Methylobacterium currus: one gene and its partners. The protein of the gene in region 1 interacts with the protein of each later gene in a pairwise test. Links are inferred from orthologs where the notes say so. Each region holds a gene or a part of one and is shown on either strand. Other genes may lie near its edges.

Region 1 (4,380 bases):
CGGCGCAGGCAAGCGACAGCCGCCCCTCTGCCCGCGCTCAGCGCTCATCCCGCAGCGCAGCAAAGCCTGGCCGACACCGCTTCCATTCCGCCGCGCGGCCCCGCTATCCTGCCGCGCCCGGGCGAGAGCCGGCGCGGAACGCCACCGCGACACGGGCCACCGGCCCGACGAGGGTCACCCGGCGGTCAATTCGCGGGCAATTCGGGGAACGCCCCCCGAACGCGCTTGCGTCCGAGCCGGTTTTGGCTATTTGCTGTGCACAATGACGACTGACCATTATTTGAGCGCCGCAGCACCGGGGGCCGGGCCGGCAGCGCTGCCAACCGGGCGTCTCGCCGCCGGCGCCCTGCTGGCGCGCGGGGCCCTGCTGGCGCCGCTCTCGGGCGTGACCGACCTGCACATGCGCCGCATCGCCCGCCGGCTCGGCGCCACCGCGACCGTGTCCGAGATGGTGGCGGCGGAGGATTTCGCCCGCGGCACCGAGGAGGCGCGGCTGCGCGCCGAGGGGGAGGGCGTGCTGCCCCATGTGGTGCAGCTCGCCGGCTGCGACCCGCGCTGGATGGCGGAAGGCGCGCGCCTCGCCGAGGCCAACGGGGCCGACGCGATCGACGTCAACATGGGCTGCCCGGCCAAGGCCGTGACCGGCGGACAGGCCGGCTCGGCGCTGATGCGCGACCTCGACCATGCCGAGCGCCTGCTCGCCGCGGTGCGCGAGGCGGTGGCGGTGCCGGTCACCGTCAAGATGCGGCTCGGCTGGGACGACGCCACCCGCAACGCCCCGGACCTCGCCCGGCGGGCCGAACGGCTCGGCTACGCCGCCGTCACGGTGCATGGCCGCACGAGGCAGCAATTCTATACCGGCCGCGCCGACTGGGCGGCGATCCGGGCGGTGCGCGAGGCCGTGACGATCCCGCTCGTCGCCAACGGCGATATCGCCGGCCTCGACGATGCCCGGGCCTGCCTGCGCGAATCCGGCGCCGACGCCGTGATGATCGGCCGGGCGGCGGTCGGGCGGCCCTGGCTCGTCGCCGCCGTGGCGGCGGGGCTCGCCGGGGAGGCTCTCGCGGAGCCCGACGCCGCGGCGCGGGCGGAGCTGGCGGCCGAGCATTACGACGGGCTCATCGCCCTCTACGGCGCCCGGATGGGCGTGCGCCACGCCCGCAAGCACCTGGCGGCCTATGCCGACCATGCCGGGGGGCTCTCTGCCCCCGAGCGGACCCGGCTTCTCACCACCACCGACCCGGACGAGGCCGCGCGGCTCCTGCGGCGCGCCTTCGAGGCACCGGCCGCACGGCCCGAGCAGCAGGCCGCACGGCCTCAGCATCAGGCCGCATGAGGATGAGCGATGCGTCCGCACCCCCTGCCGCCCGCACCCGGAAGGCGTCGCTCATGAGCGCCCCAACGAGCGAGATGATCATCAACGCTCTGCCGCTGCCCGTCCTGACCATCGGCCCGGACGAGCGCATCCTCCAGGTCAACATGGCGGCGGAGCACTTCTTCGACTATTCGCGCCGGATGATGCAGCGCCAGCGCCTGCGCGACATCATCCCGTTCTCCTCGCCGATCATCGCCCTCGTCAACGAGGTGCGGCGGCGCCGGGCCAGCGTCAGCGAGTACAGGGTCGAGCTGGCCTCGCCGCGCACCGGCATCGAGCGCAGCGTCGACGTGTTCGCGACCCATCTCGACGACGACCTCGTGGTGCTGATGCTCCAGGAGCGCACCATCGCCGACAAGATGAACCGCCAGCTCACCCACCGGGGCGCCGCCCGCTCGATGGTGGCGCTCGGCGCGATGCTGGCCCACGAGATCAAGAACCCGCTCGCCGGCATCCGCGGCGCCGCCCAGCTCCTCGAGCAGTCGGCCGCCGAGGACGACCGGCTGCTGACCCGGCTGATCTGCGACGAATCCGACCGGATCGTGCGCATCGTCGAGCGGATGGAATTGTTCGGCGACGAGCGCCCGGTCGAGCGCGGCCCGGTCAACGTCCACGGCGTCCTCGACCAGGTGAAGCGCTCGGCCCAGTCGGGCTTCGCCCGCCACATCCGCTTCGTCGAGAACTACGACCCGTCGCTGCCGCCGGTGCTCGGCAACCGCGACCAGCTGATCCAGGTCATCCTGAATCTCGTCAAGAACGCCGCCGAGGCGATCGGCGCCGACGCGGTCGACGGCGAGATCATCCTCTCGACCGCCTTCCGCACCGGCCTGCGCCTCCAGGTGCCGGGCTCGCGCGAGCGGGTGAGCCTGCCGATCGAAGTGGCGGTGCGCGACAACGGCCCGGGCGTCTCGGCCGAGCTCTTGCCGGACCTGTTCGACCCCTTCGTCACCACCAAGGCGCAAGGGTCGGGCCTCGGCCTGGCGCTCGTCGCCAAGATCGTCGGCGACCATGGCGGCATCGTCGAGTGCGACCCCGCCCCCCGCCGCACCACCTTCCGCGTCCTCCTGCCGATGTCGCACGCCCGCGACGGGCGCGAATCCTCCGCCGAGACCGAGTGAGCGCATGCCGAACGGACACATCATCGTGGCGGACGACGACGCCGCCATCCGCACCGTGCTCAACCAGGCGCTGTCGCGCGCCGGCTACGAGGTCCGCTCGACCGGCAACGCCGCCACCCTGTGGCGCTGGGTGGCGCAGGGCGAGGGCGACCTCGTCATCACCGACGTGGTGATGCCCGACGAGAACGCCTTCGATCTCCTGCCGCGGATCAAGCGGGTGCGGCCGGACCTGCCGATCATCGTGATGAGCGCGCAGAACACCTTCATGACGGCGATCCGCGCCTCCGAGCGCGGCGCCTACGAGTATCTCCCCAAACCCTTCGACCTGAAGGAGCTGACCGCGATCGTCGGCCGCGCCCTGTCGCGCCCGCGCGGCAGCGCGGCGCCCGGCGCCGCGCCCGAGAACGAGGACATTCCCCTCGTCGGCCGCTCCCCGGCGATGCAGGAGATCTACCGCTCGCTCGCCCGGCTGATGCCGACCGACCTGACGGTGATGATCACGGGTGAGTCCGGCACCGGCAAGGAGCTGGTGGCGCGCGCGCTCCACGATTACGGCCGGCGCCGGTCGGGGCCGTTCGTGCCGGTCAACATGGCGGCGATTCCCCGCGACCTGATCGAATCCGAGCTGTTCGGCCACGAGAAGGGGGCCTTCACCGGCGCCACCGCCCGTTCGGCCGGCCGCTTCGAGCAGGCCGAGGGCGGGACGCTGTTCCTCGACGAGATCGGCGACATGCCGATGGAGGCCCAGACCCGGTTGCTTCGCGTCCTCCAGCAGGGCGAGTACACCACCGTCGGCGGCCGCGTGCCGATCAAGACCAATGTCCGCATCATCGCGGCGACGAACAAGGACCTGCGGGTCTCGATCCAGCAGGGCATCTTCCGCGAGGACCTGTTCTTCCGCCTCAACGTCGTGCCGTTGCGCCTGCCGGCGCTGCGCGAGCGCTCCGAGGACGTGCCGGACCTGGTGCGCCACTTCTTCGTGCTGGTCGAGCGCGAGGGCCTGACGCGCAAGCAGCTCGACGGCGACGCGATGGAGAAGCTCAAGCGCTACCGCTGGCCCGGCAACGTGCGCGAACTCGAGAACCTGGTGCGGCGCCTCGCGGCGCTCTACCCGCAGGAGACGATCACCGGCCCGGTGATCGAGGCCGAGCTCGACACCCTGCCGCTGGCCGCCCCCGCGCAGGGGGGAACGGGGCGCAAGGGCGGGACGGAATCCGAGGGCCTGTCGGCGGCGGTGGAGCGGCACCTGTCGGAGTATTTTTCGGGCTACCGGGACACCCTGCCGCCGCCCGGCCTCTATCACCGCATCCTGCGCGAGATCGAGGGCCCGCTGATCGGCGCGGCGCTGGCGGCGACCCGCGGCAACCAGATCCGCGCCGCGGAGCTCCTGGGCGTGAACCGCAACACCCTGCGCAAGAAGGTCCGCGACCTCGACCTCCAGGTCTTTCGCACCCCGCGCTGAGGCGGACGCGTCCGTGGACAAAGGGTCCGTCATCTTGCGGCATTGCGACGCATTGTCCGGCAGGCCAGGGGGCGGGCCAGGATAATCCGGCAAGACCGGAGGGCAGACGGGCCGCCCTGGCCCGTTTTGGTCTCGCCCGCCGCGCGCGCCTCCGCCGCCCGAAACGCCGGACGATCCCGCCGGCGCCGGCGCCGATGCGGTTCCGGCCCCATTTTCACAACGACATCCTTGAGTGAAGAGCGGTTGCTGGCGTTGTCAAGCCGCACAACCTCAAGTAGAAAATATGTCTCCTTACCTGGGGACATCACGGCTCGTCTTGCGAAGACATGGCGCGATCACGGGGCAGGGTGACCTAGGCCGATCTTCCGACGCCGCATCACGGTCTCGACCGATCATGGCGCTGCGCGTCACCCGCACAGTGGGTG
Region 2 (4,076 bases), 1.1 Mb from region 1 along the record:
CCGCCCGATCGACCGCAACGAACTCGTGGCCCGGGTCCGCACCCAGGTGAAGCGCAAGCGCTTCTCGCACTCGCTGCGCGAATCGGTGCAGGCCTCGATGGACCTCGCGGTGACCGACGGGCTCACCGGCCTGCACAACCGGCGCTACCTCGACAGCTATCTCGGCGGCTTGTTCGCCGAGCCGTCCTTGCGCGATCGGTCGGTGGCCCTGCTGATCCTCGACATCGACCGCTTCAAGTCGATCAACGACCGTTTCGGCCACGATGCCGGCGACGAGGTGCTGAAGGAATTCGCCAACCGCATCCGGGCCCAGACCCGCGGCATCGACGTGGTGGCGCGCTTCGGCGGCGAGGAGATCGTGGTGGTGGTGCCCGATACCGGGCTCGATGCCGCCCGCCAGGTCGCCGAGCGCATCCGCGAGCGGATCGAGGCGGCGGCGTTCCTGGTCCAGCGCGGCACCGGCGCCATCGACGTCACGGTTTCGATCGGCGTCGCCGCCCGCCAGCCGGAGGATGCCGACCCGGCCCAGATCCTCAAGCGCGCCGACCTCGCGCTCTACCAGGCCAAGCAGGCCGGCCGGAACCGGGTGGTGGCCGCCGTCGCGGCGTGACCGGCCGATCACTCGGTGCCGGATGAGGCGGGGGCCCTCCTCCCCGCGAGTCGAGGGGCGCGGACGCCCCCCACCGGCTCTCACGCCGCTGCGAGCCCCGCCAAAACCTCCCCCAGCACCCCCGGCATCATCTCCGGCAGGTCCTCCGAGATCAGCCCCGGCCCGTGCCGGCGCGCGGCCGCGGCGTGGAGCCAGACCGCGGCGGCGGCGGCCTCGGCGGGCGCCATGCCCTGGGCGAGCAGGCCGCCGATGAAGCCGCACAGCACGTCGCCGCTGCCGGCGGTGCCGAGCCAGGGCGTGCCGTTGGGGTTGATGGCGGCGCGGCCGTCCGGTGCGGCGATCACCGTGTCGGCCCCTTTCAGCACCACGACGGCGCCGAGATGGGCCGCGGCCGCCCGCGCCCGAGCGAGCTTCGAGCCCTCCATCGGCACCGCCGCCACGCCCTTGAACAGGCGCGCGAACTCGCCCTCGTGCGGGGTCGCGACCGCCTGGCCCCCGCCCGTCGCGATCATCTCCGCGAGCTCGTCGGCCTTACCGGAAAAGCTCGTCAGGGCGTCCGCGTCGAGGACGAGGCCGCGACCGGCTTCCGTCGCGACCCGCACGAGGTCGCGGGTCGGGGCGCCGGTGCCGAGGCCCGGGCCGGCGACGATCACGTTGAGGCGCTCGTCGGTGAGCGCGTCGTCGAGGTCGTCGGCGCCGTCGCAGGGGCGCAGCATGATCGCAGTGAGCTGGGCGGCGTTCTCGGGCAAAGCCGGGGTCGGGGACAGCACGGTGACGAGGCCGGCGCCGATCCGCACGGCGCCGCGGGCGGCGAGCCGCGCCGCGCCGGTGCGGTGAGCGGGCCCCGACAGCACCACCGCGTGGCCGCGGGTATATTTGTGGCTGTCCCCCGCCAGGCGCGGGAAGGCGGCGCCCCAGAGGTCCGGGCCGTTGACGTGGGCCTTCGGCCTGATCCCCGCCACGATGGCGTCCGGGATGCCGATCCCGGCGACCGTCACCGGGCCGCACAGGCGCCGGCCGGGCAGGAGCAGGTGGCCGGGCTTGCGCCGGACGAAGGTGACGGTCTCGGTGGCGGAGACGACCGGACCGGCGGAGGCTCCGGTATCGCCATCGAGGCCCGAGGGCACGTCGACCGCCAGCACCGGCACGCCCGCCCCGTTGACCCGCCCGACGAGCGCCGCAGCGTCGCCCTCGAGCGGGCGGGACAGGCCCGCCCCGAACAGCGCGTCGATCACCAGGGCGAAGCCCGCCGGCTCGGCCGCGGCGGCGTCAGCCACCGGGCCCTTCCATTCGGACGCCGCCGCGGCGGCGTCTCCCGTCAAAGCCGCGACCGTGCCGAGCAGCGCCACCTCGACCGCGACCCCCGCCTCGGCCAGCCGCGTCGCGGCGACGAACCCGTCGCCGCCGTTGTTGCCCGGCCCGCACAGGACCAGGATTTTGCCGAGGCCCTTGCCGTCACCGGCGAGCGCCCGGGCGCGCTCCGCCACGGCCGCGCCGGCGCGGCGCATCAGCGTCAGGCCCGGCGTTCCGGCTTGGATCGCCGCGGCATCCGCCCGCCGCATCTCGTCGGTGGTGAGCAACTCGGTCCCGGCCATCGCATCATACTCCGAGAAGCGCCCGGGCGCGGCAGCTTTGCCGCGGCACCGGGCTTGAGAACGGCGGATTGCGCAACAAACGCGCAGAGATTGCTTATCGATTAGGCATTCCCGGTCCGGTCCGGGGAAATCCCCCGTGGCGGTCGGCGCGGCGCGATGCTAGGAATGCCGCCGGAACCGTTGCAGACCAGGCCCGCCCGGCATGAAGAAGATCGAAGCGATCATCAAGCCCTTCAAGCTCGACGAGGTGAAGGAGGCCCTGCAGGAGGTCGGCCTCCAGGGCATCACGGTGATCGAGGCCAAGGGCTTCGGCCGCCAGAAGGGCCATACGGAGCTCTACCGGGGCGCCGAGTACGTGGTCGACTTCCTGCCCAAGGTGAAGCTCGAGATCGTGCTCCCCGACACGCTGGTGGACGGCGCCGTCGAGGCGATCCGCAAGTCGGCCCAGACCGGCCGCATCGGGGACGGCAAGATCTTCGTCTCCTCGATCGAGGAAGCGATCCGTATCCGCACGGGCGAGACCGGCTCGGACGCGATCTGACGCGCATCCTGCCATCATCTGCCGCCCTCATCTGCGACGACGAAAACCGCGGCCTGACATCCAGGACCGCGGCTTTGTGGCGGCCCTGCCGCCGCTCTAGGAAGGGGTCAAACGAGAATGTCTAAGACCGCGACGGACGTCCTCAAGGAAATCAAGGAAAACGACGTCAAGTACGTCGATTTCCGCTTCACCGATCCGCGGGGCAAGTGGCAGCACGTCACCTTCGACGTGTCGCTGGTCGACGAGGACATCTTCGCCGAAGGCACGATGTTCGACGGCTCGTCGATCGCCGGCTGGAAGGCGATCAACGAATCCGACATGCTGCTGATGCCGGACCCGGCGACGGCCTGCATGGACCCGTTCTTCTCGGCCTCGACCATGTCGATCGTCTGCGACGTGCTCGAGCCCGCGACCGGCGAGCCCTACGGCCGCGACCCCCGCGGCATCGCCAAGAAGGCCGAGGCCTTCGTGAAGGCCAGCGGCATCGGCGACACCATCTTCGTCGGCCCCGAGGCCGAGTTCTTCGTCTTCGACGACGTGCGCTTCTCCGCCGACCCGTACCATACCGGCTTCAAGCTCGATTCGGTCGAGCTGCCGATCAACGGCCAGACCGAGTACGAGGGCGGCAACCTCGGCCACCGCGTCCAGATCAAGGGCGGCTACTTCCCGGTCCCGCCGCAGGATTCGGCCCAGGACATGCGCGGCGAGATGCTGGCCGCCATGCAGTCGATGGGCGTCAAGGTCGAGAAGCACCATCACGAGGTCGCCTCGGCCCAGCACGAGCTGGGCATGAAGTTCGACACGCTGACCCTGATGGCCGACCATATGCAGATCTACAAGTACTGCATTCACAACGTCGCCCAGAGCTACGGCAAGACCGCGACCTTCATGCCGAAGCCGGTCTACGGCGACAACGGCTCAGGGATGCACGTCCACCAGTCGATCTGGAAGGAAGGCAAGCCGGTCTTCGCCGGCAACAAGTACGCCGACCTGTCCCAGGAATGCCTGTGGTACATCGGCGGCATCATCAAGCACGCCAAGGCGCTCAACGCCTTCACCAACCCGTCGACCAACTCCTACAAGCGGCTGGTCCCGGGCTACGAGGCGCCGGTGCTGCTGGCCTATTCGGCCCGCAACCGCTCGGCCTCGTGCCGGATTCCGTGGACGACCTCGCCGAAGGCCAAGCGCGTCGAGGTCCGCTTCCCCGACCCGATGGCGAACCCCTACCTCGCCTTCGCCGCCATGCTGATGGCCGGCGTCGACGGCATCGTGAACAAGATCGATCCCGGTCCGGCCATGGACAAGGACCTCTACGACCTGCCCCCGGCGG
Region 3 (4,132 bases), 840 kb from region 1 along the record:
GTGATTTAAAATTTATATTTGGAAAACTCCCTAAAATTACGCGATTCTTTATAATATTGACATTTAAGTCGACAGTTGTTTCTTTTTTGCTGAGCGTGCTCGCGGTTCCAGCCACGGCGACATACGCGATGAGGTTCGGATTTCGCGTTCCGGTCGAAGGAACGGCTTACATACAGTTCGCTATCGGATGCTGGTCCTTTATAAGCTTCGTTGCTTCGATCGCTGTGATGGTGCTGGTCGTCGCTGCGTTCGGCTACTTCAAACTAGGTTACGTAGAAATACAGAATTACGTTAACAATCGCCAGGAGGACATTGATGTAAACCCAAATATCGCACTTACTGCGATCGATATGTTGATATTTGTGTTTAATAGGCCTCTGGCAAGATTCGTTGAAACTATAGGATTTTTCATAAAAGTAACCTTTCATTATATAGCTACAACACTATTTGTTTTTTCTATAGTAGTATATATAATATTATCAAATGGAATATTAGGATTACACTTCAGCGATAACAATATGTACTACTGGAGTATTGGATGCATGTTTTTGGCATCAATATTCTCTTTCGGAGTTTGGTACGCTGCGGCAGAGCGACCATTATGGATGCTCCAGGGCTACCTAACGGCTCCTTTGGCAATTTTGATGGCGGTTGCTCTTTTCTCATATGATACATACGGTTCGCTGCTGAGAGTAATGCGATACGGAGGCGGCATAGAAACAAACATTACGACCGACGGCAAAATTTACAAAAATTCTGAAGAATTAATTGGCAATATGCTTTTACGGTCGAACAGTAGTACGTTCATGCTACTTGACGAAAATATTATCATGGAGATATCAAATTCGAAAATTGCCTCTTATTCTGCAAAATACAACGCAAAATGGCACATGCCTAAATACGGACTCGTAAGTCAGAAAAATTATATTGCAATAGAATGAATTTTTAGACTGAGAAGTGGAGGAGCCCCGACGCATCCGCGTCGGGGCTCCTCCACTTCTCAAGGTGGGCCGGGGCGACGAACGCCCCGGCCCACACGACCTCAGTAGTTGTAAGCCCGCTCGCCGTGATCGGCGAGATCCAGGCCCTCGCGCTCCTCGTCCTGGGTCACGCGCAGGCCGACCACCACGTCGACGATCTTGTAGAGGATCGCCGAGCCGATGCCCGACCACAGGATGGTGAAGCCGACAGCCTTGGCCTGGGACAGGAAGGCCGGGCCGAACTCGTAGGCCGCGGCCACCAGCTCGCCGGGCTTCGTCGCGTAGTCGGGGGCGCCGACGCCGCCCAGCGCCGGGTTGACCAGGATGCCGGTGGCGAGCGCGCCCAGGATGCCGCCGACGCAGTGCACGCCGAAGACGTCGAGGGAGTCGTCGTAGCCGAGCGCGTTCTTGACGGTCGAGCACATCACGAAGCAGACGGCGCCGGCGACGAGGCCGAGCACGATCGAGCCCATCGGGCCGGCGAAGCCGCAGGCCGGGGTGACCGCGACGAGGCCCGCGACCGCGCCCGAGAGCATGCCCAGCAGCGAGGGCTTGCCCTTGGCGGCCCACTCGACGAGGAGCCAGGACAGGCCGGCCGCCGCGGTGGCCACGAAGGTGTTGATCATCGCGAGCGCCGCCGAGCCGTTGGCCTCGAGGTTGGAGCCGGCGTTGAAGCCGAACCAGCCGACCCAGAGCAGCGAGGCGCCGATCATCGTCATGGTGAGCGAGTGCGGGGCGAGCAGGTCGCGGCCGTAGCCGATGCGCTTGCCGATCATCAGGCAGCCGACGATGCCGGCGATGCCCGCGTTGATGTGCACCACGGTGCCGCCGGCGAAGTCGAGGGCGCCCCACTTGAACAGCAGGCCGGCATCGGCGTTGACGGCGTCGAGGGCGTCCTGGGCCGCCTTCTTGGAGGCCTCGTCGGTGGCCGCGGCCAGCGCCTTGGCGGCGTTGCCGACCGCGTCGGGGCCGCCCCAGTACCAGACCATGTGCGCCATCGGGAAGTAGATGAAGATCAGCCACAGCAGGCAGAACAGCAGCAGGGCCGAGAACTTCATGCGCTCCGCGAAGGCGCCGACGATCAGCGCCGGGGTGATCATCGCGAACGTCATCTGGAAGCAGATATATACGTATTCGGGGATGACGACGCCGTTCGAGAAGGTCGCCGCGACCGAGTTGGCGTCGACGCCGCGCAGGAACGCCTTCGAGAAGCCGCCGACGAAATCGTTGAGGCCGCCGCCATTGGTGAAGGCGAGGCTGTAGCCGAAGAACACCCAGACGATGCAGGCGAGGCTGACGATGGCGAAGACCTGGGTCAGCAGCGACAGCATGTTCTTGGTGCGGACGAGGCCGCCGTAGAACAGCGCCAGGCCCGGTACCGACATCATCAGCACCAGCGCGGACGAGATCAGCATCCAGGCGGTGTCGCCCTTGTTGGGCACCGGCGCCGCCGCCGCGGCGGCCGGTGCCGCCTCGACGGTCGGCGTCTGCGCTAGGGACGGCTCCACCAGGACCAGCGCCAGCGCGGCGCCTCCCAGGCCGAGAGCCAGGACGTTGCGAAGCTTCATGGAAGAGGAACTCCCGATGGAATCGAAGGCAATCATGGGAAGGGGCGGCGGGGCACTGCCACGGCCCCGCGCGGGCAGCGCCTCAGAGGGCGTCGACGTCGGTCTCGCCGGTGCGGATGCGCACGGCCTTCTCGAGCGGCATCACGAAGATCTTGCCGTCGCCGATCTGGCCGGTGCGGGCGGCGGCCGCGATGGTGTCGACGACGTTCGAGACGAGGTCGACCGCCACCGCCACCTCGATCTTGAGCTTGGGCAGGAAGCTGACGGCGTACTCGGCCCCGCGATAGATCTCGGTATGCCCCTTCTGCCGGCCGTAGCCCTTCACTTCGGTCACGGTCAGGCCGTGCACGCCGATGCTGGTGAGGGCGTCGCGGACCTCCTCCAGCTTGAACGGCTTGATGATGGCCATGACGATCTTCATGGGACGAGCCCCCTTTCGATTATGGCGTTCTCACGCCCGGACGCGCCGGGGCGAGGCGTGATCCGGCGCCGAGGCGAACCCGTTGGCCCCCGACGCCGGTCTCGACTGCCATCAATCAAGGAACGTGCCACGACGCGTGACCGGACCTACGGACAAGCTGCCCGGTTCCTGGGCCGATTGCGGATATTGAAGCCGATCGGGGCGGCAGTGACGATGAAAAAGACGGCAATTGCCCAATGAGTATGCAGCAGCGGCTCAGGCCTCGTGTTCGGGAGCGACCCGCTTCTCGCGGATCATGCCCTCCTGCGCGACCGAGGCCACGAGGGTGCCGTCGCGGGTGAAGATCAGCCCGCGGGAGAAGCCGCAGCCGCCCGACGCGCTCGGGCTGTCCTGGGCGTAGAGCAGCCATTCGTCGGCCCGGAACGGCCGGTGGAACCACAGGGCGTGGTCGAGGCTCGCCGGCTGGATCTCGCTCTCGAACACCGTGCGGCCGTGCGGGATGAGCGAGGTGTCGAGCAGCGTCATGTCGGAGGCGTAGGCGAGCACCGCCTGGTGAATGGCCGGATCGTCCGGCAGGGGCGAGGTCGCCCGGATCCAGACGTGGAACCGTGGCGGGCCGGGCTGCCGCCCGGCATAGCGCTCGATCTCGACCGGGCGCAGCTCGATCGGCCGCTCGCGCTCGAAATAGGCCCGGACCGGATCGGGCATGCGCGGCATCACCGAGGCCTTGAGCGCGCCTTCGCCGGGCAGGTCCTCCGGCATCGGCACCGCCGGCATCTCGGCCCGGTGGTCGAAGCCCGGCTCCTCGACGTGGTAGGAGGCCGACATCGAGAAGATCGGCCGCCCGTGCTGGATCGCCACCACCCGGCGGGTGGTGAAGCTGCGGCCGTCGCGGATGCGGTCGACCTCGTAGACGATCGGCACCTTCGGGTCGCCGCCGAGCAGGAAATAGGCGTGGAGCGAGTGCGGCCGGCGCTCGGGCGGCACGGTCCGGGTCGCGGCGACGAGGGCCTGGCCGATCACCTGGCCGCCGAAGACCCGCTGCCAGCGATCCTTCGGCGAGCGACCGCGGAAGAGGTTCTGCTCCAGCGTTTCCAGGTCGAGGATGTCGAGGAGGTCGGCGACCGCGCGCAAGGGAAGGATCCGGGCTGAGGGAGGGGCGC

The links.
Region 2: the proteins of DA075_RS06940 (region 1) and DA075_RS02160 interact in binary tests that used the Escherichia coli proteins (3 or more experiments, as listed by UniProt). The link is inferred for Methylobacterium currus from one-to-one orthologs.
Region 3: the proteins of DA075_RS06940 (region 1) and DA075_RS11225 interact in binary tests that used the Escherichia coli proteins (3 or more experiments, as listed by UniProt). The link is inferred for Methylobacterium currus from one-to-one orthologs.

The regions. Positions count from the first base shown.
Region 1 is NZ_CP028843.1:1,511,910-1,516,289, forward strand. The notes cover bases 414-3,412. They hold DA075_RS06940 (two-component system sensor histidine kinase NtrB), read left to right. Parts: upstream 414-1,332; coding sequence 1,333-2,493; downstream 2,494-3,412. Other genes in these bases: dusB (tRNA dihydrouridine synthase DusB), read left to right, coding at 414-1,336; ntrC (nitrogen regulation protein NR(I)), read left to right, coding at 2,498-3,412. In the rest of the region: more of dusB, read left to right, coding at 263-413; more of ntrC, read left to right, coding at 3,413-3,955.
Region 2 is NZ_CP028843.1:459,234-463,309, forward strand. Bases 1,382-4,076 are described here. They hold DA075_RS02160 (P-II family nitrogen regulator), read left to right. Parts: upstream 1,382-2,407; coding sequence 2,408-2,746; downstream 2,747-4,076. Other genes in these bases: DA075_RS02155 (NAD(P)H-hydrate dehydratase), read right to left, coding at 1,382-2,205; glnA (type I glutamate--ammonia ligase), read left to right, coding at 2,864-4,076. Also shown: DA075_RS02150 (PleD family two-component system response regulator), read left to right, coding at 1-610; more of DA075_RS02155, read right to left, coding at 691-1,381. UniProt on the Escherichia coli protein: P-II indirectly controls the transcription of the glutamine synthetase gene (glnA). P-II prevents NR-II-catalyzed conversion of NR-I to NR-I-phosphate, the transcriptional activator of GlnA. When P-II is uridylylated to P-II-UMP, these events are reversed.
Region 3 is NZ_CP028843.1:2,353,226-2,357,357, reverse strand. The notes cover bases 1,301-4,051. They hold DA075_RS11225 (P-II family nitrogen regulator), read right to left. Parts: upstream 2,970-4,051; coding sequence 2,631-2,969; downstream 1,301-2,630. Other genes in these bases: tesB (acyl-CoA thioesterase II), read right to left, coding at 3,225-4,051; DA075_RS11230 (ammonium transporter), read right to left, coding at 1,301-2,548. In the rest of the region: DA075_RS35900 (hypothetical protein), read left to right, coding at 228-941; more of DA075_RS11230, read right to left, coding at 1,043-1,300; more of tesB, read right to left, coding at 4,052-4,103. UniProt on the Escherichia coli protein: Involved in the regulation of nitrogen metabolism. Regulates the activity of its targets by protein-protein interaction in response to the nitrogen status of the cell.